2 regions of the Bacillus haimaensis genome follow, and region 2 is predicted to be linked to the other one. Evidence: a T-box and tRNA genes for the amino acid it is inferred to sense, from the RefSeq annotation. Region 2 holds a T-box; the other holds one or more tRNA genes.

Region 1 (11,949 bases), 2.0 Mb from region 2:
TACGATTACCATTTCTTTGTCCATCAGTTCAACGAATTGGTCCGTTACCTGGATCATCGCCATTGCGTCACTTGCTACTACGTTAAAGTCGCCTTTACCTACACCAACAAGTAATGGGCTCTTGTTTTTCCCAACATAGATCGTATCCGGATCTTCGTTGTCCACTAATGCAATCGCATAAGAACCTTTCAGGATCGCAAGCGTGTTGCGTAAGGCCACTTCGATATGCTGTCCTTCGTTTGCAAACTTCTCGATGATTTGAACAACTACTTCTGTATCTGTTTCGGAAACAAGTTCCACACCCTGAAGATATTCGCGTTTAAGGATTGCATAGTTCTCGATGACTCCGTTATGCACAAGTGTAAAACGTCCAGAAGTACTTTGGTGTGGATGGGCATTTACTTTGCTTGGTACTCCGTGCGTTGCCCAGCGAGTATGACCTATTCCAACTGTTGCTGCTACACTCGCGTCCACTACTTCACGAAGATCCGCAATACGGCCTTTCTCCTTGAATACGTGAACTCCTTCTTCGTTCATGACAGCGATACCAGCTGAGTCATAGCCGCGGTACTCAAGCTTTTCCAAACCTTTTAAAAGAATTTCTTTTGTATCTTGTGTTCCAATATAACCTACGATTCCGCACATAATTTGATTTCCTCCCTAAAGTAGCAGGGACAGGAAAGCACACCATAGAAAGGGGACTGTCCTGCCCCCACATTACCTTTTTGCATTATTATTTTTCAATCATAGTACAAGTCTTTGTACATAAAGTTGCCTTTATGCTTTAAACCTGTCTCTAATCGGTTGTGATTGGCAACCGGGAGGCATCCGCCGATAGATCGATAAACCTCCACCTCGTCAACTAAGCATTATATACCCGTTCGTCGCTTAGTTCAGGCGCTTTTGGTAAAAAAAATTCCACTATGCTCCTTTCCCTTCTTGAGTGACAACAAATAATATCTTACCTTCCTTTGGCCAGTCCGTCAATCATTATGTTAATTATCTTCCAATTAATAGAAGCAATTATAATAAAAGATATGCATACATCGCTTTTTACGTGCGTTGTATGCATATCTTTCGCGTTACTGTTCTATATTATTCGATGCCCATTTCTGCACGAACTACTGCTACAATCCGCTCCACATACTCATTGCAAAGCTCTTGAGTCGGCGCTTCTGCCATGACACGAACCAAAGGCTCCGTACCGGAAGGGCGAACAAGAATACGGCCGTTACCTTCCATTTCCGCCTCGACTTCCGCAATCACAGCTGCCACTTTCTCGTTTTCCGTTACATGGTGCTTGTCTGACACTTTTACGTTCACAAGAAGCTGCGGGAATTTCGTCATCTCCGCTGCAAGCTCGGATAGGCTCTTCTTTGTCAGCTTCATGATATTTACAAGCTGAAGTCCTGTCAGCATTCCGTCACCTGTTGTGTTGTAGTCTAGGAAGATGATATGTCCGGACTGTTCTCCACCTAGAAGGTAGTTGCCATTTTTCATCTCTTCCACTACATAGCGGTCACCAACTGCCGTCTGTTTTGTCTCTACACCAGCAGCTTCAAGGGCTTTGTAGAAGCCAAGATTACTCATTACTGTTGATACCACTGTGTTATGGCGAAGGCGTCCTTGCTCGCTTAAATATTTTGCACAGATGAACATGATCTGGTCGCCATCGACGATCTGACCTTTCTCATCCACTGCGATGATGCGGTCCCCATCTCCATCAAATGCTAGACCGATATCCGCACCTTTTTCCACTACCATTTCAGCAAGCGTCTCAGGATGTGTGGATCCAACACCGTCATTGATGTTCAACCCGTTCGGAGAAGATCCCATCGTGGAAATATCCGCTTCCAGGTCTGCAAATAGGTGGGTTGCGTGGGAGGATGTTGCACCATGCGCACAGTCCAGTACGATATGTATGCCTGAGAAATCCTCATCTACAGATTGTTTCAGGAATTGAAGGTACTTTTGTCCACCTTCGAAATAATCGTTCACTTGACCGAGATCTGACCCTACAGGACGAGGAAGGTTATCCGTTGCCTCATCAAGGAGTGCTTCGATTTCAGCTTCCTGATCATCGGATAATTTAAAGCCGTCGGGACCAAAGAACTTAATTCCGTTGTCCTGTACCGGGTTGTGAGAGGCGGAGATCATGACACCCGCCTGTGCTCCCAATGCTTTTGTCAGATGTGCAACACCCGGAGTGGAAATGACACCGAGGCGCATGACTTCTGCACCTATGGACAATAGTCCTGCAACTAGCGCTCCTTCGAGCATATGACCGGAAATGCGTGTATCGCGGCCTATTAATACTTTTGGACGGGAATGATCTTTTGTCAGAACATAGCCTCCACAGCGTCCCAATCTAAATGCCAGTTCAGGCGTCAGTTCCGAGTTGGCAACCCCACGCACTCCATCTGTTCCAAAATATTTACCCATAAGTAAATCGCTCCTTTTTCCTACTCTATAATTTCTACTAATCTAATTTTCACGTTTCGCTTCGGCAGGTCCCAGGACACATTTTGTGGACCGTTAATTTCAAGAGGCAGCTCATGCTCCCCTTCTCCAAGGTCTGTCACATTAATGTACATTTCCATATCCGTGCTTTCCAAGCCTTCAAGCACAGTTGGGGCACCACGGACTGTCAGGTCCATCAGGCCACTCTCAGGGTCTACCATTTCAAGCTCCATATTTTCCGGTAACCCAATATATTCAATAGGTACATTGGTGAACGTTTTCTGTTCTTCCTTTTCTACCTCTACCTTAATATTGATTTTTTCCGGTACCACTCGCTTTACACCGTCCGGTACAGGAACATCCACTTCAATGGTGGTGCTTTCCGTAATTTCGGTAAGATCAAGGTCAATGTTATCAATGTACTCCAACCCATCAATTACACCTTTTGGACCGTAGACCGTCACTTCACCCGGTACGGCTTCCACCTTGGTGATGCTCAGGTTTTCCTGCAGCGAGCCTTTGCGGTTTATTTTTAAAGGCACCGCTTTAAAAGGACTGGTAACGGGAACATTAACGTCCACGACAGCCGGCTCGACCTCCACATTCAAGGTATTCCCTTCGCTGTCGTATACCGTCACTTTAGATTGCTGGTTGATTGACTCATTGACGCCCTTCAGGTCGACTCGTGCCTTCACTAGCGCGATGCTGTCAATCAATTCACGGGAACCTGTCACCTTCACGATGTTCGGTTTCACAATCGGCTGTTCCGGCTGGTAGCCTTCTTCGATTTGCCCTCTGTTAATAAAGTCGACTTCAACAGGGAAATCCTCGGTTACCTTCTCCTGGATGGTAACGGTAGCAAATCCAGGCTCCACAGTCACATCCAGCTTTTCCGAAATATTTCTCCATTGTAATGGCACTTGGTGTGTTCCCAGTTCCAGATCGCTTAAATCCAGATACACCTCAAAATCCTTTTGCAGTGCAGTCGGTTTCACCGTACCAGTCGGCCCTTCCAATGTCACTGCCACACTTTGCGGAAGTCCGTTCACGACGAGATTATCCCGATCATAGTAGGCCTCAACCGGAACATCGGTAACAGTTTCCACATCTACATTTGGTGAACTAGGAAAAGGGGAAGCAGTATTATTCCGTTGCTGGGTGGATGTTGTATCAATGTTCACCGACATGTATAGCATAAAAGCCAAAAGCAACGCAATTATCTTCATGATCCATCGATTGCTGATAAATCTATCCATCCTTCTTCCCCCTCCATTGCCAACGTGTTGAGGAAGCAGTTTTAAAGCTTGTATCCATTTCCTTCATCAACAGGTCGCTGAAGATCTCTGGCTCTAAATCGCGGTGCAGTTCCCCGTTTTTCGTGACGGAAATTGCACCGGTTTCTTCTGATACAATAATGGTGACACTATCTGTTACTTCACTGATTCCGAGTGCCGCTCTATGTCTTGTCCCAAGCTCCTTGGAAATAAAGGGGCTTTCGGATAGAGGCAGATAACAAGCTGCCGCAGCAACCTGATTCTTCTGTAGAATGACTGCTCCATCATGAAGAGGCGTATTCGGAATGAAGATATTGATCAGAAGCTCGGATGAAACCTTTGCGTTCAAAGGTATCCCTGTTTCTATGTAATCGCCCATTCCTGTTTCCCGTTCAATGGTGATAAGCGCTCCGATACGGCGTTTTGCCATATACTGCACCGATTTTACGACCGCCTCCACCATCTTGGCATGCTCTTCCTCATCCGGAATGCCGCTTCTTGAGAACAATTTCCCACGTCCCAATTGTTCAAGGGCACGACGCAGCTCAGGCTGGAAGATGATGATGACCGCCAGGAACCCCCAGGTCAACGCCTGGTCCATCAGCCACTGCAGGGTGCTCAGTCCCAAAAAGCTACTGATGATCCTGACAACGACAATGACCGTAATCCCCTTCAATAGCTGGACCGCCTTTGTACCGCGTATCACCATGATGAGTTTGTAAATCACAAACCAGACCAATAATATATCAATCACATTCGCTAAATAACCTAAATATGGTATATCTCCAAAAGGTATCTCAAAAGGCATCCTATCACTTCCTTTGTCAGTACGAGATTTATGTATCAAGTACGAAAACCGTAACTATGCTATTATAACATAAATTCAATTATAGTTAATATAACCAGAAAACATGCAAAAAAGATGCTTGATTACTCAAGCATCTCCTTAGCTTAATCTGTAAAAACTCCGACAACTTCTTTAAACCCATCCTTCATGGTGAACCAGATCCATTCAAAGACTTGGTTGATTTCTTCGATCTCGCCTGTTACCTGCCCAGCGGAAGCCAGATAGTTCTCGCCATTGATGACTGTGACATTTCCGTTCACTTCCCCTTCGACACGGAGATTGCCGTTTTTGACCACGACATCCCCCTCCACGACCTTGCCTTCTGGAACGACTACTGTATTATCTTCTACGACCAGACCGGACTGATTGGTAAAGGACAATTTATCTTCCTGCCAGCCGCCGAACATACTGCCAGCCATTAGTACAAAGAAGATGGCTGCTGCTACAAAAACCGGATGCGCTCTCATCCAGCGATTCATTCCAATTCTTTTCTTCTCTTTCGGTAAACTATTCATCACTCTCTGCGTGAAATCATTTGGTGCTGTTATATGAGAGGTGCTTTGTACAAGTGCGATCGCCTTCTCCAATTCATGAAATTGCTGATTACAATCCTGACATTCTTGAAGGTGTGCTTTTAGCTCTTGTTCTCGGTCTTTCTCTAGATCACCATCTAAATACTCATGCATATACTGGACGATTTGTTCCGGACATTTCTTCATTTTCTTTTACACCTCCAGAATTAAACATGGCGCAATTGCTGCCTCAGTGCTTCTCGCCCTCTGTGTATTCGTGTTTTTACAGTCCCAACCGGTATTTCAAGTATCTCGCTGATTTCAATCAAGGAGAGCTCATCAATATACTTCAGGACGATGACGGAACGATATTTATCGGGAAGCTTCAATATCTGCTTTTGGATTTCACTTTGCAGCTCCATGCTTTCCACTTCTTCCTCGGGCAACGCAATGTCGGCTGCTACCTGTGAATACATCGTCAGCCCATCCGTTCCTGCCACTTCCGCATCCAAATAATAATCTGGCTTTTTCTTGCGAATTCGATCAATCGTTAAATTAGTCGCGATCCGATATAGCCATGTGGAAAATTTCCGGTTTACATCATAACTGTTGATATTAATATATGCCCGGATAAACGCCTCCTGTGCAACATCCTCGGCTTCATGTGCATTCCCGGTCATTCGATAGGCAAGCTGAAAAATCTTGTCCTTAAAAATCTCCACAATTTCACCAAACGCATCCTGATCGCCTTTTTTTATCTGCTTGATTCTCTTTTTTATAAGTTCTTCCATTCCGTTCCCCCGTTGTCTGGCGGTCGTCTTTATCTACGAGCCTAGCCTAAAAAAGGTTTCATCATTTCTATAAATATATTTTAACAAAAAATAACTAAAAATGTTTCAAAAAGGATAAATCAGGGTAATATTTACTAAAATTACTGTTATCAGCCCATTAAGAGAGGTGTTTTTCCAATGTCCATCCAAGCAGCAGTACACTTAAAAGAAGCCATTGAAAGAAAAAGAGAAGAAATGATCCGTCTTTCCTCCACCAATCATCTTCAATCAAAGGAAGTAATAGATGCAAGCACCTCGCTTGATTCCCTGATCAATCAATATTTGTACCTTCAAATAAATCGAAAACCAGCAACGAATTAACGTTGCTGGCTTATTTTTGTTTCTAAAGAAGCTTTTCACCAAAAAGAGAACCCATCAAGGCAACTGCCACTGACGCAGTTTTATTCCGTTCATCAAGGATCGGATTTACTTCCACAAACTCCGCAGAGGTTAAGATATCCGCCTCTTCTAGCATCTCCATCGCCAAGTGGCTCTCACGATAGGAGATACCACCCATCACCGGTGTCCCTACACCAGGTGCATCATGGGGATCCAGGCCGTCCAGGTCCAGTGAGAGATGCACGCCATCCGTTTTGTCTTTTAAATAGGCAATCGCTTCTTCCATGACAGCCGTCATTCCCATACGGTCTATCTCATGCATGGTAAACACTTTGATTCCTTTTTCCTTAATCAGTACCTTTTCCCCTTCATCCAGAGAACGAGCACCAATGATCACGATATTTTCCGGCTTCAGCTTCGTGCCAATACCGCCTATCCCTGTCAAAGCCGGGTCTCCCAAACCTAGGCTGACCGCAAGTGGCATGCCATGAATATTACCTGATGGAGAGGTCTCTCCTGTATTTAAATCGCCATGGGCATCGTACCAGATGACTCCCATGTTCGAATAATTCTTTGCAAGTCCCGCAATCGTCCCGATCGCAATACTGTGGTCGCCTCCTAATACCAACGGAAACTTCCCTTGTTTAACGACTTCGTCCACTCGTGAAGCAAGCGTTTCACTCGCCTCCGCAACTGCTTTCAAATTCTTCAGGTTACTGTCACCGGAAGACGTTCTTTCTCTTGATCCAATCTCTATATCCCCTAAATCTTCAATTTCAAGGTCAATCTGTTCCAACCTTTCCACTATTCCTGCGTAACGAATAGCACTAGGACCCATATCCACTCCACGACGTGTTTGCCCTAAGTCCATAGGCACCCCAATAATACTGATATTCTTTTTCATGAACAGTGTCCTCCCCTTATCCCTATTACATTTATTGTATAGTGAAAAGGGTCTATGACTCAACTCGACACAAATTTGAATATATATGCAGTTTGGAATTGTTAGATTTTTGATTTCATTTGGTATATGAGCAGCAAAACACAAAAAACCTTAGACCCGATAAGGAGTCTAAGGTTTGAATTATGGTATGTATTCTATTGAAGATTGGTGGAGCCTAGCGGGATCGAACCGCTGACCTCCTGCGTGCAAAGCAGGCGCTCTCCCAGCTGAGCTAAGGCCCCTAAAACAAACAGAAGTATCAGGAATACTTCTGCATCTGGTAAAGATATATGTGCCATGAAGGACTCGAACCTTCGACCCTCTGATTAAAAGTCAGATGCTCTACCGACTGAGCTAATGGCACGTTGGCTGGGCTAGCTGGATTCGAACCAACGCATGTCGCAGTCAAAGTGCGATGCCTTACCGCTTGGCTATAGCCCATTGATGAAATAGCATTAAATAATAAAATGCCTTCTATGTAGTCATTACCCGAAATGAGTATTTCCTAACTTCAATTATTATCTCTAATACATGAAAGTTTATACTGCTTTTCAAACAAAAACTTCGGAATCTACATTTCGAAGTTAAATGGTGGAGGGGGGCAGATTCGAACTGCCGAACCCGAAGGAGCGGATTTACAGTCCGCCGCGTTTAGCCACTTCGCTACCCCTCCAAGGGATATGGAATTATTTTTTCTGGGTGAAAAAATGGTTGATTATTTTCACTGCGTGAAAAAAATTGGTGGAGGATGACGGGATCGAACCGCCGACCCTCTGCTTGTAAGGCAGATGCTCTCCCAGCTGAGCTAATCCTCCATTGTATGGTTAGTTAGTTTCACTATCGTGAAAAAACTTAGTTATTTTCGCTGACGCGAAAAAACTTAAGTGACCCGTACGGGATTCGAACCCGTGTTACCGCCGTGAAAGGGCGGTGTCTTAACCGCTTGACCAACGGGCCTATATAATATTCACTAAGCTTCCAACCGGATTCGAACCGGTGACCTCTTCCTTACCATGGAAGTGCTCTACCTGCTGAGCTATGGAAGCATGGCTCCACCAGTAGGATTCGAACCTACGACCCTTCGGTTAACAGCCGAATGCTCTACCGCTGAGCTATGGTGGAACGATACTAGCCTGGCAACGTCCTACTCTCACAGGGGGACAGCCCCCAACTACCATTGGCGCTGAAGAGCTTAACTTCCGTGTTCGGTATGGGAACGGGTGTGACCTCTTCGCTATCGCCACCAGACTATTAATATTATATAAACTTTTGAAAGAAAATCAAGCATTATTTGCTATATTCCTTCAAAACTAGATAACGTTTTTCTTACCAAGATTCACAAGTGCCGTTCATTGTTTTTTGGGTTAAGTCCTCGATCGATTAGTATTCGTCAGCTCCACATGTCGCCATGCTTCCACCTCGAACCTATCTACCTGATCATCTTTCAGGGATCTTACTTACCGAAGTAAAAGGAAATCTCATCTTGAGGGGGCTTCATGCTTAGATGCTTTCAGCACTTATCCCGTCCGCACGTAGCTACCCAGCTATGCCTTTGGCAAGACAACTGGTACACCAGCGGTGCGTCCATCCCGGTCCTCTCGTACTAAGGACAGCTCCTCTCAAATTTCCTGCGCCCACGACGGATAGGGACCGAACTGTCTCACGACGTTCTGAACCCAGCTCGCGTACCGCTTTAATGGGCGAACAGCCCAACCCTTGGGACCGACTACAGCCCCAGGATGCGATGAGCCGACATCGAGGTGCCAAACCTCCCCGTCGATGTGGACTCTTGGGGGAGATAAGCCTGTTATCCCCGGGGTAGCTTTTATCCGTTGAGCGATGGCCCTTCCATGCGGAACCACCGGATCACTAAGCCCGACTTTCGTCCCTGCTCGACTTGTAGGTCTCGCAGTCAAGCTCCCTTGTGCCTTTACACTCTGCGAATGATTTCCAACCATTCTGAGGGAACCTTTGGGCGCCTCCGTTACTCTTTAGGAGGCGACCGCCCCAGTCAAACTGCCCACCTGACACTGTCTCCCAGCCCGATAAGGGCTGCGGGTTAGAATTTCAATACAGCCAGGGTAGTATCCCACCGACGCCTCCACCGAAGCTAGCGCTCCGGCTTCTCAGGCTCCTACCTATCCTGTACAAGCTGTACCAAAATTCAATATCAGGCTACAGTAAAGCTCCACGGGGTCTTTCCGTCCTGTCGCGGGTAACCTGCATCTTCACAGGTACTATAATTTCACCGAGTCTCTGGTTGAGACAGTGCCCAGATCGTTACGCCTTTCGTGCGGGTCGGAACTTACCCGACAAGGAATTTCGCTACCTTAGGACCGTTATAGTTACGGCCGCCGTTTACTGGGGCTTCGGTTCAAAGCTTCGCTTGCGCTAACCTCTCCCCTTAACCTTCCAGCACCGGGCAGGCGTCAGCCCCTATACTTCGCCTTACGGCTTCGCAGAGACCTGTGTTTTTGCTAAACAGTCGCCTGGGCCTATTCACTGCGGCTCTCTCGGGCTTTAACACCCTAACAGAGCACCCCTTCTCCCGAAGTTACGGGGTCATTTTGCCGAGTTCCTTAACCAGAGTTCTCTCGCTCACCTTAGGATTCTCTCCTCGCCTACCTGTGTCGGTTTGCGGTACGGGCACCATACTCCTCGCTAGAGGCTTTTCTTGGCAGTGTGAAATCAGGAACTTCGGTACTATATTTCCCTCGCTGTCACAGCTCAGCCTTAATGAGAAGCGGATTTGCCTACTTCTCAGCCTTGCTGCTTAGACGCACATATCCAACAGTGCGCTTACCCTATCCTTCTGCGTCCCCCCATTGCTCAAACGGAGTGGAGGTGGTACAGGAATATCAACCTGTTATCCATCGCCTACGCCTTTCGGCCTCGGCTTAGGTCCCGACTAACCCTGAGCGGACGAGCCTTCCTCAGGAAACCTTAGGCATTCGGTGGAAGGGATTCTCACCCTTCTTTCGCTACTCATACCGGCATTCTCACTTCTAAGCGCTCCACCAGTCCTTCCGGTCTAGCTTCAACGCCCTTAGAACGCTCTCCTACCACTGTTCGTAAGAACAGTCCGCAGCTTCGGTGATACGTTTAGCCCCGGTACATTTTCGGCGCAGAGTCACTCGACCAGTGAGCTATTACGCACTCTTTAAATGGTGGCTGCTTCTAAGCCAACATCCTGGTTGTCTAAGCAACTCCACATCCTTTTCCACTTAACGTATACTTTGGGACCTTAGCTGGCGGTCTGGGCTGTTTCCCTCTTGACTACGGATCTTATCACTCGCAGTCTGACTCCCATAGATAAGTCTTTGGCATTCGGAGTTTGACTGAATTCGGTAATCCGATGAGGACCCCTAGTCCAATCAGTGCTCTACCTCCAAGACTCTAACATATGAGGCTAGCCCTAAAGCTATTTCGGAGAGAACCAGCTATCTCCAGGTTCGATTGGCATTTCACCCCTACCCACACCTCATCCGCTCACTTTTCAACGTGAGTCGGTTCGGGCCTCCATTCAGTGTTACCTGAACTTCACCCTGGACATGGGTAGATCACCTGGTTTCGGGTCTACGACCACGTACTCATTCGCCCTATTCAGACTCGCTTTCGCTACGGCTCCGTCTCATCGACTTAACCTTGCACGGGATCGTAACTCGCCGGTTCATTCTACAAAAGGCACGCTATCACCCATTAACGGGCTCTAACTACTTGTAGGCACACGGTTTCAGGATCTATTTCACTCCCCTTCCGGGGTGCTTTTCACCTTTCCCTCACGGTACTGGTTCACTATCGGTCACTAGGGAGTATTTAGCCTTGGGAGATGGTCCTCCCTGCTTCCGACGGGATTTCTCGTGTCCCGCCGTACTCAGGATCCACTCAGGAGGGAACGAAGTTTCAACTACAGGGTTTTTACCTTCTATGACGGACCTTTCCAGATCGCTTCATTTACCCCGTTCCTTTGTAACTCCATGTTGAGTGTCCTACAACCCCAAGAGGCAAGCCTCTTGGTTTGGGCTAATTCCGTTTCGCTCGCCGCTACTCAGGAAATCGCGTTTGCTTTCTCTTCCTCCGGGTACTAAGATGTTTCAGTTCCCCGGGTCTGCCTTCAGTACCCTATGTATTCAGGTAAAGATACTGCTCCATTACGAGCAGTGGGTTTCCCCATTCGGAAATCTCCGGATCAAAGCTTACTTACAGCTCCCCGAAGCATATCGGTGTTAGTCCCGTCCTTCATCGGCTCCTAGTGCCAAGGCATCCACCGTGCGCCCTTAATAACTTAACCGTTGACAAACTAATTGTCATGTTTTTTCGATATCAGCGATGATATCTTAAAAGAAAATTACTAAGATGAACGATACTTGTGAATGTATCTTGATATTACTTAACGTTATCTAGTTTTCAAGGAACATGGCTACTGATTTGCATCACTTCATGCGATGCTTCAGAGCGTTACTTCATGCTGCCATGCGCTGAGGAATCCAACTTCTTGAATTCACTTGCAGACGCAAGCGCATATTTTTTTGAGAGAATGCTCTCTCAAAACTAAACAAAACAAACAGCGTCATATTCCTTAGAAAGGAGGTGATCCAGCCGCACCTTCCGATACGGCTACCTTGTTACGACTTCACCCCAATCATCTGTCCCACCTTAGGCGGCTGGCTCCAAAAGGTTACCCCACCGACTTCGGGTGTTACAAACTCTCGTGGTGTGACGGGCGGTGTGTACAAGGCCCGGG
Region 2 (11,949 bases):
CAATCCAAGAATAACGTGGCACTCTGCTGATCTCCGGTTATAGTAAAGGGATTGATAAATTGTAAGCGCTTTTTCAGCATAGGTAATCGCTTCGAAGTAATCGGATGTTTTTTGGCTTGTCAATGCAATCTGATAAAATAGCTCCCCCCTATCTTCTTCGGATAATGAAAGTTTATTATGCATCTCCAAGGCCTGTTTTAAAGTGAATATGGATTGTAGGTTGTCATTTACCCGATAATAGTATATCCCGATCGTCTTCTTCCGAATATATTCGAAAAGGGTATTTTTGCTTGTCGGAAGGTCGGATATTTGATTATAAAGGCTGTCAATTACCTTCTTATCAAGGATTAATAGGGAATATTTCAGTTTTACGCATAAATATAGCAGCATTGTATCTTGATGCATGGTTTGATTTCTTATATTGTATTCCTCATTAATATAGTTCAGTTTTTTCCATGATTCTTTCGGGTCCTGTCTGACAGTACTCTCATAGCAGCTTAACAGTTTGTCCACAATATCCGATAGGTGTGAAGCGGGGATAATCCCTTGAGATATATTTTCCTGTGAGATGCCTTTTTTGTTCCGGTAGTAATCGATCATTTCTCCGTTTCTCAATGCCAACACCCTTTGTTTGAATTATAAGAATATTTTACCATCATTTTCTGTATTTATATACATTTTTCTGTGAAAATTTCCAATAAGGTGTACTTGTAGGGACGTTAGTACCATGTCTGTTTTTCTTGTTTGCCGGTCACAAATTCGTCGCTGTCCTGCCATAAAGTTGTCAAAAAGTGTGTGCTCTACCCTGTTTTGTTAAAAGGGAAAAGGGAATATACTTAAGAACATACAAGAACTTAAAACTTATATTGTGAAGTATTGAGCAAACTGTTGTATACTTTTGTTAAGAAATTATTATTGTTGGTTCTATCAGTGATAAAAGGAGTGAAATTATGTTTGGTTTAGAGTATGATCCGGTGATATACAGCAGAATTTTAACTGGTCTGACGCTTGCGGTCCACGTTATCTTCGCAACTGTCGGGGTGGGTGTTCCACTAATGATTGCTCTTGCGGAATGGATGGGCATCAAACGGAATGACGAACATTATCGCCTTCTAGCACGCAGGTGGGCCCGCGGATTTGTCATCACCGTTGCAGTGGGTGTTGTGACGGGTACGGCCATCGGCCTGCAATTAAGCCTTTTATGGCCGAATTTGATGCAGCTTGCAGGACATGTAATCAGTCTCCCGTTGTTCATGGAGACCTTCGCTTTCTTCTTTGAAGCTATTTTTCTAGGTATCTACTTATATACTTGGGATCGATTTAAAAAGAAAATCTATCATTTTATCTTGTTGATTCCTGTGGCTATTGGTGCCATGGCTTCTGGCTTCTTTATATCCACTGTCAACAGCTTCATGAATTCACCCAGTGGATTCGAAATCGAGAATGGTGTACTTACGAATATTAGTCCCTTGGGCGCAATGTTCAACCCGGCCACACCAACCAAAGTGGCACATGTGTTATCTTCAGCTTATTTGACGACAGCATTTGTTCTGGCGGGAATTGCCGCCATTGCGATTTTGCGTGGAAGAAATCATGTTTATCATAAAAAAGCACTGCATCTGACAATGACAGCTGCAGCCGTATTCGCCATTTCCACTGCGGTAATTGGGGATTTGTCCGGTAAATATCTAGCAGAATATCAGCCTGAAAAACTGGCTGCTGCCGAATGGCATTTTGAAACTTCGACTGAGGCACCTCTACTTATCGGCGGATATCTGACTGAGGACAACAAAGTCAAGTATGCACTTGAAATTCCATATGCCTTAAGTATCCTTGCGCATGGTGACCCAAGATCTGAGGTAATCGGACTCGAGGAATTTCCTGAAGAAGAGCTTCCGCCTATGGTCGTACACTACTTCTTTGACCTGATGGTTGGTATCGGAATGTTCCTGGCCCTTGTCTCTATCCTTTATGTTGTTATTGCCAAGGTTAAAAAATGGAATGAATGGAACAGGCCGCTACTTTGGGCAATAGCGGCAGGCTCCCCATTAGCATTGCTTGCCATTGAGATGGGCTGGTTCTTTGCGGAGCTAGGAAGACAGCCGTGGCTGCTTGTCGGATATATGACTGTTTCAGAAGGGGCTACCACATCCGAGCATGTCGATCTTATGCTGGTGCTGTTCATCATTCTTTATGCTGTACTTTGTACAACATGTATTATGGTACTAAGAAGAATGTTTAAAAATAATCCAGTCGAAAAAGAACTGCAAGACAAAGGCATGGAGTAAAGGAGGGGAAAATATGAGTTATGAAGTTGTAGGTATTACGGTTTTATGGACATTTCTATATGGATATTTGATTGTTGCTTCAATTGACTTTGGTGCCGGATTTTTCAGCTACTATTCTACTGTTACAAAGAAGGACCATCTCATTGATAAAGTGATTGTCCGTTACCTCTCTCCTGTTTGGGAGGTCACCAATGTGTTTCTTGTTTTCTTCTTTATAGGGATTGTCGGCTTCTTCCCTTCCACAGCCTATTATTACGGAACAACTTTGTTGATACCAGGTAGTATTGCGATTATCCTGTTGGCGATCCGTGGAAGTTATTATGCCTTCCATCACTATGGTGCAAAAGGCAGCAAATTTTATCAGCTTTTATATGGAGCTACCGGACTATTGATACCAGCAGCGCTTTCTGTTGTATTGACCATATCTGAAGGTGGATTCATCAGCCTTGCCGGTGATGTGGTAACATTGGATTATGGTGCTTTATTCTCAAGCTTCTATTCCTGGACGGTTGTCATTTTGGCACTGGTCAGTGTGCTATATATATCCGCTTATTTTCTTGCATTCTATGCAAAAACAGCCAAAGACGAAAAAGCTTTTGAAGTGTTGCGCAAATATGCGCTTAACTGGAGCCTTCCTACCATCCTGGCAAGTGTGCTCGTATTCTTCGCACTCAGCGACCACAATCCGAGCCACTTTGAAAGGATGCTGAATCTCTCCTGGATGTTCAGTCTTTCTTTCCTTTTCTTCCTTGGAGCGGTGTTTCTGATGTGGAAGAAGCAACGTCTTGGACTCTCTTTCATTTTTGTTATGCTTCAATTCGCTACAGCATTCTTTGGGTACGGGGCATCTCATATGCCATACCTCTTGTATCCATACTTGACGATCTATGACGGGTTTACAAATGAGTCAATGGCAATTGCCTTGATTACCGCTTTCATAGGTGGTCTATGCTTATTGATTCCATCACTTTATCTGTTAATGCGTCTCTTCCTATTTGATAATCAATATGTCCAAGGTAAAAAGTAAGGAGGTATTAAAATGGAGAATTTTTTAATTATGATCGCTCCCCCTCTTATCATTGTCGTGGCGATTGGTGTGTTGTTTCTGTGGGGAGCGGCAGGCAAAGAGAAGTATTAATAAAAGCAAAAAGCGCAGGCGTTCTGCGCTTTTTGCTTTTTATTAAAAATTTTTATTTGATTCTCTCGAAAAATACAATTCGATTGCCAAATGGGTCGCCTACGGAAATTTCCTTGGTTCCCCATGGTTTTTGCTCTAGGCCGGGTCTTGCGAATCGGTAGTTCTTTCCGATTAGCCCTTTGTGGTAGTCTTCAATAGAACTCGTTTCGATTCTTACCGCAGACCCCGGTGTGCTATCACCATGGTGTTCAGAAAGATGCAAAATACAGTCCCCCCTGGAAACCTCCATATACAATGGAAAATCCGGTTCGAAACGGTGCTCCCATTGTCTTTCAAAACCCAAAAAGTCCATATAGAATTCTTCTGCCTTTTCCACATCGAAAATACGTAGTATAGGGATTACCGCTTTCATTTCACTCATAGGGATTCCTCCTCCAATTTCATCTTTATAGCTGCAAAAGTCTCTAAATAAAAGTGGTCTTCATGCTGAACGAAATGTCCTTTGTTCACAGACTCTTTCCATTCTGCTCTTTCCCCGTTAGAAGCCATATTAAATCCTTCTGCCTCTACTTTATCTGTCGTTCCTTCCCATAGTCCAATCATATCATCCAACCTCACTTTTACCATCCCTGAAACTTCTTCAGGTTGCAAAAAGAAATCCTCCATTTCATACTTCCTGACTAGTAAAAATACATGTGCCAATTCACGGTCTATCAGTTCCTGATGAACGTTAGTGTATGGAATCACACCCAAAGGCATGAGATCTCCCATGGTTACATCGATTCCTATCTCTTCCTTCACTTCCCTGATCCCAGCCTCCACTGTCTCTGTAGCCAAAATATGTCCAGCCGCTGTTATATCCAGTAGATTCGGATAGTCCTTCTTTTGTTTGCTTCTGAGCTGGAAGTAGATGTATTCTCCCCCCTCTTCCCTGCTGACAAGCCAGAAATGAAACGTCTCATGCCAATAGCCTTTTTTATGTACCTCTTCTCTGGTCTCTACACCTACACAATTTCCACTTTCATCAAACACCCTTAGTTTTTCCGACTCCATCCTCCATGCCTCCGTTGCTGTCCTTTTCTTTATGCATCGAGCAGGTAAACCTGCTCGACCTATGAAATGATCACCTTTAAAAACTTCCTTTTCCCTACCTGTATGATAAAGTCCTTCTCGAAGCCTACAAGAAGATCAACCTCCATCACCTTTTCGCCATTGATTCTTATTCCACCATTCTGTATCATGCGGCGAGCCTCACTTTTAGAGCTTTGCAATTCCAATTGGACTAGCAGATCTATTATTGGTATTGACTTCTTGCCTTTCCATGTGATCTCAGGTATATCTTCCGGTATGGCTCCGCGTTGGAAAACAGTCTTAAAATGCTCTTCAGCAAAATTTGCCGCTTCTTCATTATGGTACATTCGCACAATAACTTTTCCAAGATGCATCTTCGCATCCCTTGGATGTAAGTCTCCTTTTTCCAGCTTCTCGGCTAATTCAGTCTTCTCTTCTTGCGACAGATCTGTTATCAGATTGAAGTACTTCAATGTTAACTCGTCAGGAATGCTCATGATTTTCCCGAACATCTCGTTAGGCTCTTCATCAACACCGATGTAATTATTCTTGGACTTAGACATTTTCTCCACTCCATCCAAGCCTTCCAATAAAGGCAGCATGATGACAACCTGCTTTTCTTTATCGAAATGGTCCTGAAGGTGTCTGCCCATCAGCACATTGAAATGCTGGTCCGTTCCGCCAAGCTCCACATCACTTTCCAGTTCAACAGAATCATAGCCTTGCATCAGCGGGTAGAAAAACTCATGAAGGGAAATCGGCTTTCCTGCCGCCAATCTTTCCGAAAAGTCATTTCTCTCCAACAATCGAGCAACTGTAATACTTGCAGATAAGTTTATCGTGTCCTCTAGGCCTAATTTGGAGAGCCAGCTTGAATTGTAGTATAGCTCCACTTTCTCCATATCCAGTACCTTGCTGAATTGTTCAAAGTATGTTTTTGCATTGTGCTTCACTTCTTCGTTGGTCAATTGCTTCCTTGCAGTCGATTTGCCGGTAGGGTCGCCGATCTTCCCCGTGAAATCGCCAATGATCAACTGAATGATGTGGCCATTCTCCTGAAACTGTTTCAGCTTATTCAGCACAACCGTATGTCCCAAATGTACGTCTGGAGCGGATGGGTCCAAACCGAGCTTGATTTTAAGCGGACGCCCTGTCATAAGTGACTTTCCGATTTTCTCTTTCATTTCATGTGCCGGTATAATTTCCGATACCCCATTTTGGTATATCGTGAATTGCCTCTCCATTTCTATTTGTTGCTCTTTCGACAGCTTATTTATCACAGTCCCCATCAACAATTCCTCCACCTATATAAAATAAAAAAACCACGCCCCTAAGAAAGGGACGTGGTTTACGCGGTACCACCCTTTGTTGAAGATTTCTCTTCCACTCAAACGAATAACGGTTCGGCCGTCTTCTGCTACTCTTAAGTTCACAAAAGAAGTTCAAGGAGGTAATTCGCCATTATCTTTGTACTGATTTTCACCTACCATCAGCTCTCTCTAACAGGGAGATAATACACTACTGGATTCCTATCAAAACTTATTGTTTAATTTTTATTTATTCTAATGGATATTCCAGATAAATACAACAAGAAATGAAGATTTTTTGATTATATCATCTATTTATCTTTGATTCGATTAATCTATCGAATTAATGTATAATTTGATTATATAGTCGAATTAATTTAAAATAATTGCATAAACTAGTAGAACGTATTGTTGGATGACGGAGGAGGACAGCTTATGAAAAGCCCGGTATCGGTGTTTATGATGGATGTAACGGATTCCAGCAGAAATTGGAAAGAAGTTTCCTCCTATTTGGAAGCGGTGGAAGCTTACATAAAACTTTGGACAAAAGGATTGCCGAATGTCCATGTCAAGCACCGTCTCGGTGATGAAATTGTCTGTATTTTTGACCATTATGCCACTGCTTATACAGTCGCATTTTATATAGGTCAAATCTGGAAGTTTACAAATCAGCCACCCTACTTCGGCATGTCTTTTGGGAATGTGGATGAAGATATTTCCGATATTGATATAGATAAGTGGAATCACCCTCTGATGAAACATGCCAGAATGGCAAATGAGAAAATCAAGCAGTCCACTAATCGGTCACCTATCCTTCTTTTTCCTGATTCGGATGCAATGTCCATCGCATCTGTGGAGATGAGCAACCTGCTGCTTGAATATCAAGGGAAACTAGTGGCTGAGCAAACGAAGCTTCAGCGTCTCATTTCGGGACTTTTTTCCGTATTGGATGAACAGAAAACGATAGCAAACCTATTAGGAAAGTCCCCTTCTACCATCTCAAGCCACTACAAGAAAGGAAATTGTGAGATAATACTTAAAACCTTGAATACCATACAAAACACCTTGAACAACCTGGAGGAGACACAATCCGGGACCTATCCTAGTAATATCACGAAAGAGCTGCAAAACACAATAAAGAATCATTTGAAACAGAACCTGGATATCATTACGAATTAGTTAGGAGCGGAACTATGATTGTTCTTAGCCTCATACTTGCACACCTTATAGCGGATTTTTACCTTCAGACGGAAAAGATGGTGAACGATAAAAAGAAGTTCCTGAAACTCCATCTATTCCATCACACGCTAGTCACCATCGTGACACTGTGCATCCTATATTATTTGCAGAATTTTTCAAATTTCATCGTGACCGTACTTTCTCCTACCTTATCAATCGTTATTTTCCATGCGCTGATTGATTTGGCCAAAATGCACCTGCAGGAAAAAGTAACTTTTATGAAGCAAAAAAATGGCTGGAATCTTGCCTTATTCGTAGCAGATCAAGTATTACACCTGTTTACTATTTTAGCAGTTTGCTATTTCTTCCTTGAGGTGAACCTTTATCACTTGTTTGATACTATTTTAGTAAACTTGCATTTGAAAGATGGAATGATTGTCGACAAATCATTGATAGACAGCATTCTTTTTATCATTATCATGTTTATTTTAATTACGTCGGTCACAGGTCACTTTATTAAGATTCTGCTTGGTTCCTTGACACGGCATCTCTCTCTCTTCGAAGGGAAATATACACTTCGTGATGTAGAAATAAGCGCCACAAGTCAAAAAAGATTATCCGAGGAGTATACATATATGGTAATGAAGCATCAGGACCTATCTCGGGGAAAAGTGATCGGCTATCTCGAGCGGTTGCTTGTAGTGGCACTCATCCTGATGGGCTCCTTCTCTGCGGTCGGATTTATCGTTGCCGCCAAATCCTTGACCCGTTTCAAGCAGATGGATGATCGTGACTGGGCGGAGTACTTTCTTCTTGGGACCTTGACCTCCTTCCTGTTTGCAATTGTATATGGGATTATTCTGAAAGTGGTATTTTGGTAGAGTTTTGATAGCTGTAAATCTACCGTATCTACCTAAGAGGATGGGTATAAAAAACGTTTCTAATTTTCTCCCATCCCTATCAAATTGCAAAAAAGATAAAAAAGTCCATTCTCCCTTTGAAAGGGGGATGGACTTTGTGTTATTTATTCTTTTTTAAAGTCGATAGTGCTTCTTACGGTATTTATAGGACGAACAAAACCTTCTATTTGTTCTCTTTTCGCTTCAAGGAAGGGAGGGAGAGACAATTTTTCTCCAAGTGTTTCATAAGGCTCATCACCCATGAATCCTGGACCGTCTGTCGCAAATTCAAATAATATTTGAGGTGCTACTCGAGCATATAAGGATTCAAAGAAATAACGGTTCACATGACCGGAAGTATGGAATCCAAAACTCTTCAGCCTTTGGTCCCACTCCTCGATAACAGAACGGTCCTCCACCCTGAATGCTACGTGGTGAACTGTACCATAGCCTTGCATTGCCTGAGGAAGATCCTTGTTATGTTCCACAATTATCTGAGCACCATTTCCACCCTCGCCAACTTCAAAAAGGTAGGTGGATCCTCTGTGTGATACTTGTTTAAAAAGTAACGCCTTTTCTAACACTTCTTTAAAGAAATCGAAGTTAGCCACTCTTATTGTTATAGGACCTAAACCTGTGATTGCATGCTCTAAAGGTACCGGCCCTTTTTGCCATGGAGTTCCTGAAGCGACACCTTTATTCTTTTCATCTGAAATCAATTGATATTGCTGATCGTCAAAGTCAACAAAATTCAGCACCTTTTTTCCGAACTGCTCTTCTACGCCTGAATGCTTCACCTTCAAGCGATCAAATCTATTTAACCAATAGTCGAGGGACGCATCTGTTGGTACTCGAAACGCAGTCCGGTATATTTCATTCGTACCATGAGAGCCTTTTTGTATTCCCGGGAAGTCAAAGAAAGTCATATCTGTCCCAGGACTCCCTTTATCATCGGCGAAAAAAAGATGATATGTCTGGATGTCATCCTGGTTTACAGTTTTCTTAACGAGTCTCATCCCTAATACATAAGTGAAAAATTCATAGTTCTTTTCAGCACTGCTCGTAATGGCAGTAACGTGGTGAATGCCTTTTAAACCATTCATTTATATTACCTCCTGTTTTGAGAATAATCTTTGCGAGTGAAAAAAATATATCTTGAATTCGAGATAAATATATCAAACCTATAAAATAAAGTCAAACTGATTACCTGAAAAACTCATGTAAGTTTAAAAAAGTCCAATTTCCCACAAGGAGAAATTGGACTAAGCAGATTGACAATATTTTATATTACAATTCAAACTCCCATTCATCCTTCAACAATAGATAAAGGACAAGCAATAAATTCTCTAGCTCCTCGTAGCCTGTTTCCCCAACCGTCATTCCGAGCTTTGGGGCTACAATTTCAGCAACCTGTCTGGTCAAAAGTATCCTCTCCTCAACAGAAAGCTGAAGGAAACGGTTTATATAGGTTTTCAAAAGCTTCCAATCTTTTTCGTTGAATCGTTTTAAATCGTATTCATTCAACAGTAGATTCTCGCGGGATAGTCCCCGGTTATGGATTTCTTTTTCAATTGCAGTCATTTTCTTTTTCTTCTTCCGTCTTTCGTGGACTACAATGGTACCTGCCACCAGGTCTCCAAGACGTTTATGCTTGGTGTGGAAGAAAATCATCAACATGCCTACCAGATAGTTCATCGGCAGGCTATCAATGATACGCAAGAGGTTGCGTATCAGGCTCGATAGAAGGGTAATGCTGTGACCATTTTCCTGGATTACTCGAATTCCCAGCATCTTCTTGCCTAGCGTACTTCCCCCTGAAAAATACTCAAATGCGAAGAAATAACCCCATCTGATGATGAAAATTAAAATGATTGCCGCCGCAACAAGGTAGGAAGGCATATTAGCGGAAAAGAAATCCATGAAAGTTCCATTGATCATGAATAACAATCCTATGATGATGAGAATATTGACGATCAACAGGATAATCTGATCAATGATAAACGCGGCTGCGCGGCTTCCAAGACCTGCAGATTGGAATTGTAAAGATACATATTCTGGTGTTTTTATGTCCACTTGCTCAGCGTTCAAAGGTATTACCTCATTTCATGGATAAATTTTACCAATAGTGTTTCTATTTATCTATAATATTACTATAATAAAGGTTAATAACAATAAATGACAAGAAGGTGTAAACCTGTATGAATGTAAAACAATTCGTGAATCAGCATCGAGATGCATGGAAAGAACTCGAAGAAATCGTGACAGAACTACATAAGAGTAAAAATATCACTGGAACAAGAATCAGCAAATTTCATCGTCTTTACCGAAAAGCAGCACAGCATCTTTCCTATAGTCAAACCTATTTTCCTAATGAAGAAGTTACGCAGTATTTGAATGGCCTTGTCTCCAAATCTCATAACCTGCTATATAAGGATCAGGTTTCGAGCTGGAAACAGACACGTCAATTCTTTGGAGTGAAATTTGTTGGCCTGCTGATTGAACAATGGAAATTCGTCATCATCGCTATGGCGCTTTTCACAATCGGTTTTCTTGGAAGCTATGCGGCTGTGGCAAATGATGAGCTTCTACTATACTCGGTGCTGCCTGCCGGAATGGCCAACAGCTTCGATCCGGAACAGCTTGGTGCAAATGAGGGTCACGTGGATGCACCCCTAATGTCAGCGTCCATCATGACAAACAATATTCAGGTAGCTTTCCTTGCTTTTGCCGGAGGAATTACATTTGGTCTTCTTACCGTGTATGTATTGATCTATAATGGGATTATTGTTGGTGCCATTGCAGCCTTATTCTGGCACTATGATAAAACCTATGAGTTCTGGGCATACATCGTACCTCATGGAATGATTGAACTTACCGCCATTTTCATTGCAGGTGGAGCAGGCCTTCTGATGGGCTACAGGCTATTTGTACCTGGTCCTTATTCAAGAGGCTACCAGTTGAAAGAAAACGCAAAACGGTCTGTTCAGCTTTTACTTGGAACGATTCCATTGTTCATCATTGCAGGTGTAATTGAAGGATTCATCACACCTGCCGCCATTTCGTTTGAAGCGAAATACTTTGTAGCTGTCCTTACTGTTATCGGGTTAATCCTCTATATCGGTATTGCGAAAATGAAACTTCAAAAGCAGGAGCAACTGCTACAATAATCCTCTATTGATCATATCAATATAATAGGATACAGCAGTTGTTGCCAGCTTTTCTTCCTGGGCCTCCACCATTAGGAGGCCTTGTTTTTCCCATTTTGCTTTTCCATCCTTCTTGATAAGTATCTGCTGCTGTGCGATACTTTTTACCATGGTTTGCTGTGCATTTACAGGTGCCTCTTTGCCTCTACTCACCAGCATGTCGTCCTCCACTCCAATCATCAGGAACAAGTGCCTTTGTCTCAATCTTTTCAGATATACCAATGCACTTTCTTCATGAAGAAAAGTCTGAATATCACTGAATAACAGTATGAGACTGCGCTTTTTCTGTACAAGCTGAAGATAATTTAAAATCTCCCCATAATTGGATTCGGCAGCGTCCACTTCCAGATTATAGATACCTTGAAGAATGGTTTGAAGATGAGACATACCTTTAGCTGGTGGAATATAAACTTTCACCTTTTTGGAGAATGCAAGAACTGCTACATAATCACCCTTTTGTAATGCAGCAGCGGTCACGGTCAGGGCAGCCTCGATGGATTTTTCCAATCGGTTTCCACTTTTCAGTTCAGCTCCCATCATTCTTCCGCAATCAATCAATATGGTGATATGTTTTCCATGCTCCGGTTCATATTCATTTGTCATAACTTCTTGCAACTTAGCGGTCTGACGCCAGTTGATTTTTCGTGGGTCATCCCCTACCACATAGGAGCGGATCTTTGAAAATTCCCCTACTCCACTTTTATATTTTCTGATTTTTATGCCTTCGTAGTTTAAGAATTTTTGGGCATCCTCCAAAAATTGTTTGGTTTGGGTCATGTCCGGTATCACCTTGATGCTCTCCTGTAAAAAAATGGAGATTTGTTTTTCCCATAGCCCCAATGAACTTCGGTAACGGATGTA

Evidence for each region. The T-box of region 2 lies ahead of tyrS (tyrosine--tRNA ligase). A T-box ahead of a tRNA ligase gene usually reads a tRNA of that ligase, here a tRNA-Tyr.
Region 1: it encodes a tRNA-Tyr, which carries the amino acid that the T-box ahead of tyrS (tyrosine--tRNA ligase) is inferred to sense. The anticodon was not compared.

What each region holds. Positions count from the first base shown of each region.
Region 1 is NZ_CP158164.1:3,805,505-3,817,453, forward strand. It holds gene glmS (glutamine--fructose-6-phosphate transaminase (isomerizing)) at 1-645, opposite strand, end outside; gene glmM (phosphoglucosamine mutase) at 1,096-2,442, opposite strand; gene ABN702_RS19310 (YbbR-like domain-containing protein) at 2,463-3,716, opposite strand; gene cdaA (diadenylate cyclase CdaA) at 3,709-4,530, opposite strand; gene ABN702_RS19320 (anti-sigma factor family protein) at 4,686-5,300, opposite strand; gene sigW (RNA polymerase sigma factor SigW) at 5,321-5,884, opposite strand; gene ABN702_RS19330 (aspartyl-phosphate phosphatase Spo0E family protein) at 6,062-6,244, shown strand; gene rocF (arginase) at 6,267-7,166, opposite strand; tRNA gene ABN702_RS19340 (tRNA-Ala) at 7,372-7,447, opposite strand; tRNA gene ABN702_RS19345 (tRNA-Lys) at 7,497-7,569, opposite strand; tRNA gene ABN702_RS19350 (tRNA-Gln) at 7,572-7,646, opposite strand; tRNA gene ABN702_RS19355 (tRNA-Tyr) at 7,795-7,878, opposite strand; tRNA gene ABN702_RS19360 (tRNA-Val) at 7,945-8,020, opposite strand; tRNA gene ABN702_RS19365 (tRNA-Glu) at 8,091-8,162, opposite strand; tRNA gene ABN702_RS19370 (tRNA-Thr) at 8,179-8,251, opposite strand; tRNA gene ABN702_RS19375 (tRNA-Asn) at 8,253-8,327, opposite strand; rRNA gene rrf (5S ribosomal RNA) at 8,337-8,453, opposite strand; rRNA gene ABN702_RS19385 (23S ribosomal RNA) at 8,566-11,496, opposite strand; rRNA gene ABN702_RS19390 (16S ribosomal RNA) at 11,789-11,949, opposite strand, start outside.
Region 2 is NZ_CP158164.1:1,766,394-1,778,342, reverse strand. It holds gene ABN702_RS09025 (tetratricopeptide repeat protein) at 1-615, opposite strand, end outside; gene ABN702_RS09020 (cytochrome ubiquinol oxidase subunit I) at 951-2,288, shown strand; gene ABN702_RS09015 (cytochrome d ubiquinol oxidase subunit II) at 2,302-3,315, shown strand; gene cydS (cytochrome bd oxidase small subunit CydS) at 3,328-3,426, shown strand; gene ABN702_RS09005 (glyoxalase superfamily protein) at 3,479-3,838, opposite strand; gene ABN702_RS09000 (NUDIX hydrolase) at 3,844-4,479, opposite strand; gene tyrS (tyrosine--tRNA ligase) at 4,539-5,786, opposite strand; T-box leader at 5,832-6,042, opposite strand; gene ABN702_RS08990 (hypothetical protein) at 6,240-6,983, shown strand; gene ABN702_RS08985 (DUF3307 domain-containing protein) at 6,998-7,864, shown strand; gene ABN702_RS08980 (ring-cleaving dioxygenase) at 8,008-8,985, opposite strand; gene ABN702_RS08975 (RDD family protein) at 9,170-9,970, opposite strand; gene ABN702_RS08970 (stage II sporulation protein M) at 10,081-11,049, shown strand; gene ABN702_RS08965 (DUF58 domain-containing protein) at 11,041-11,949, opposite strand, start outside.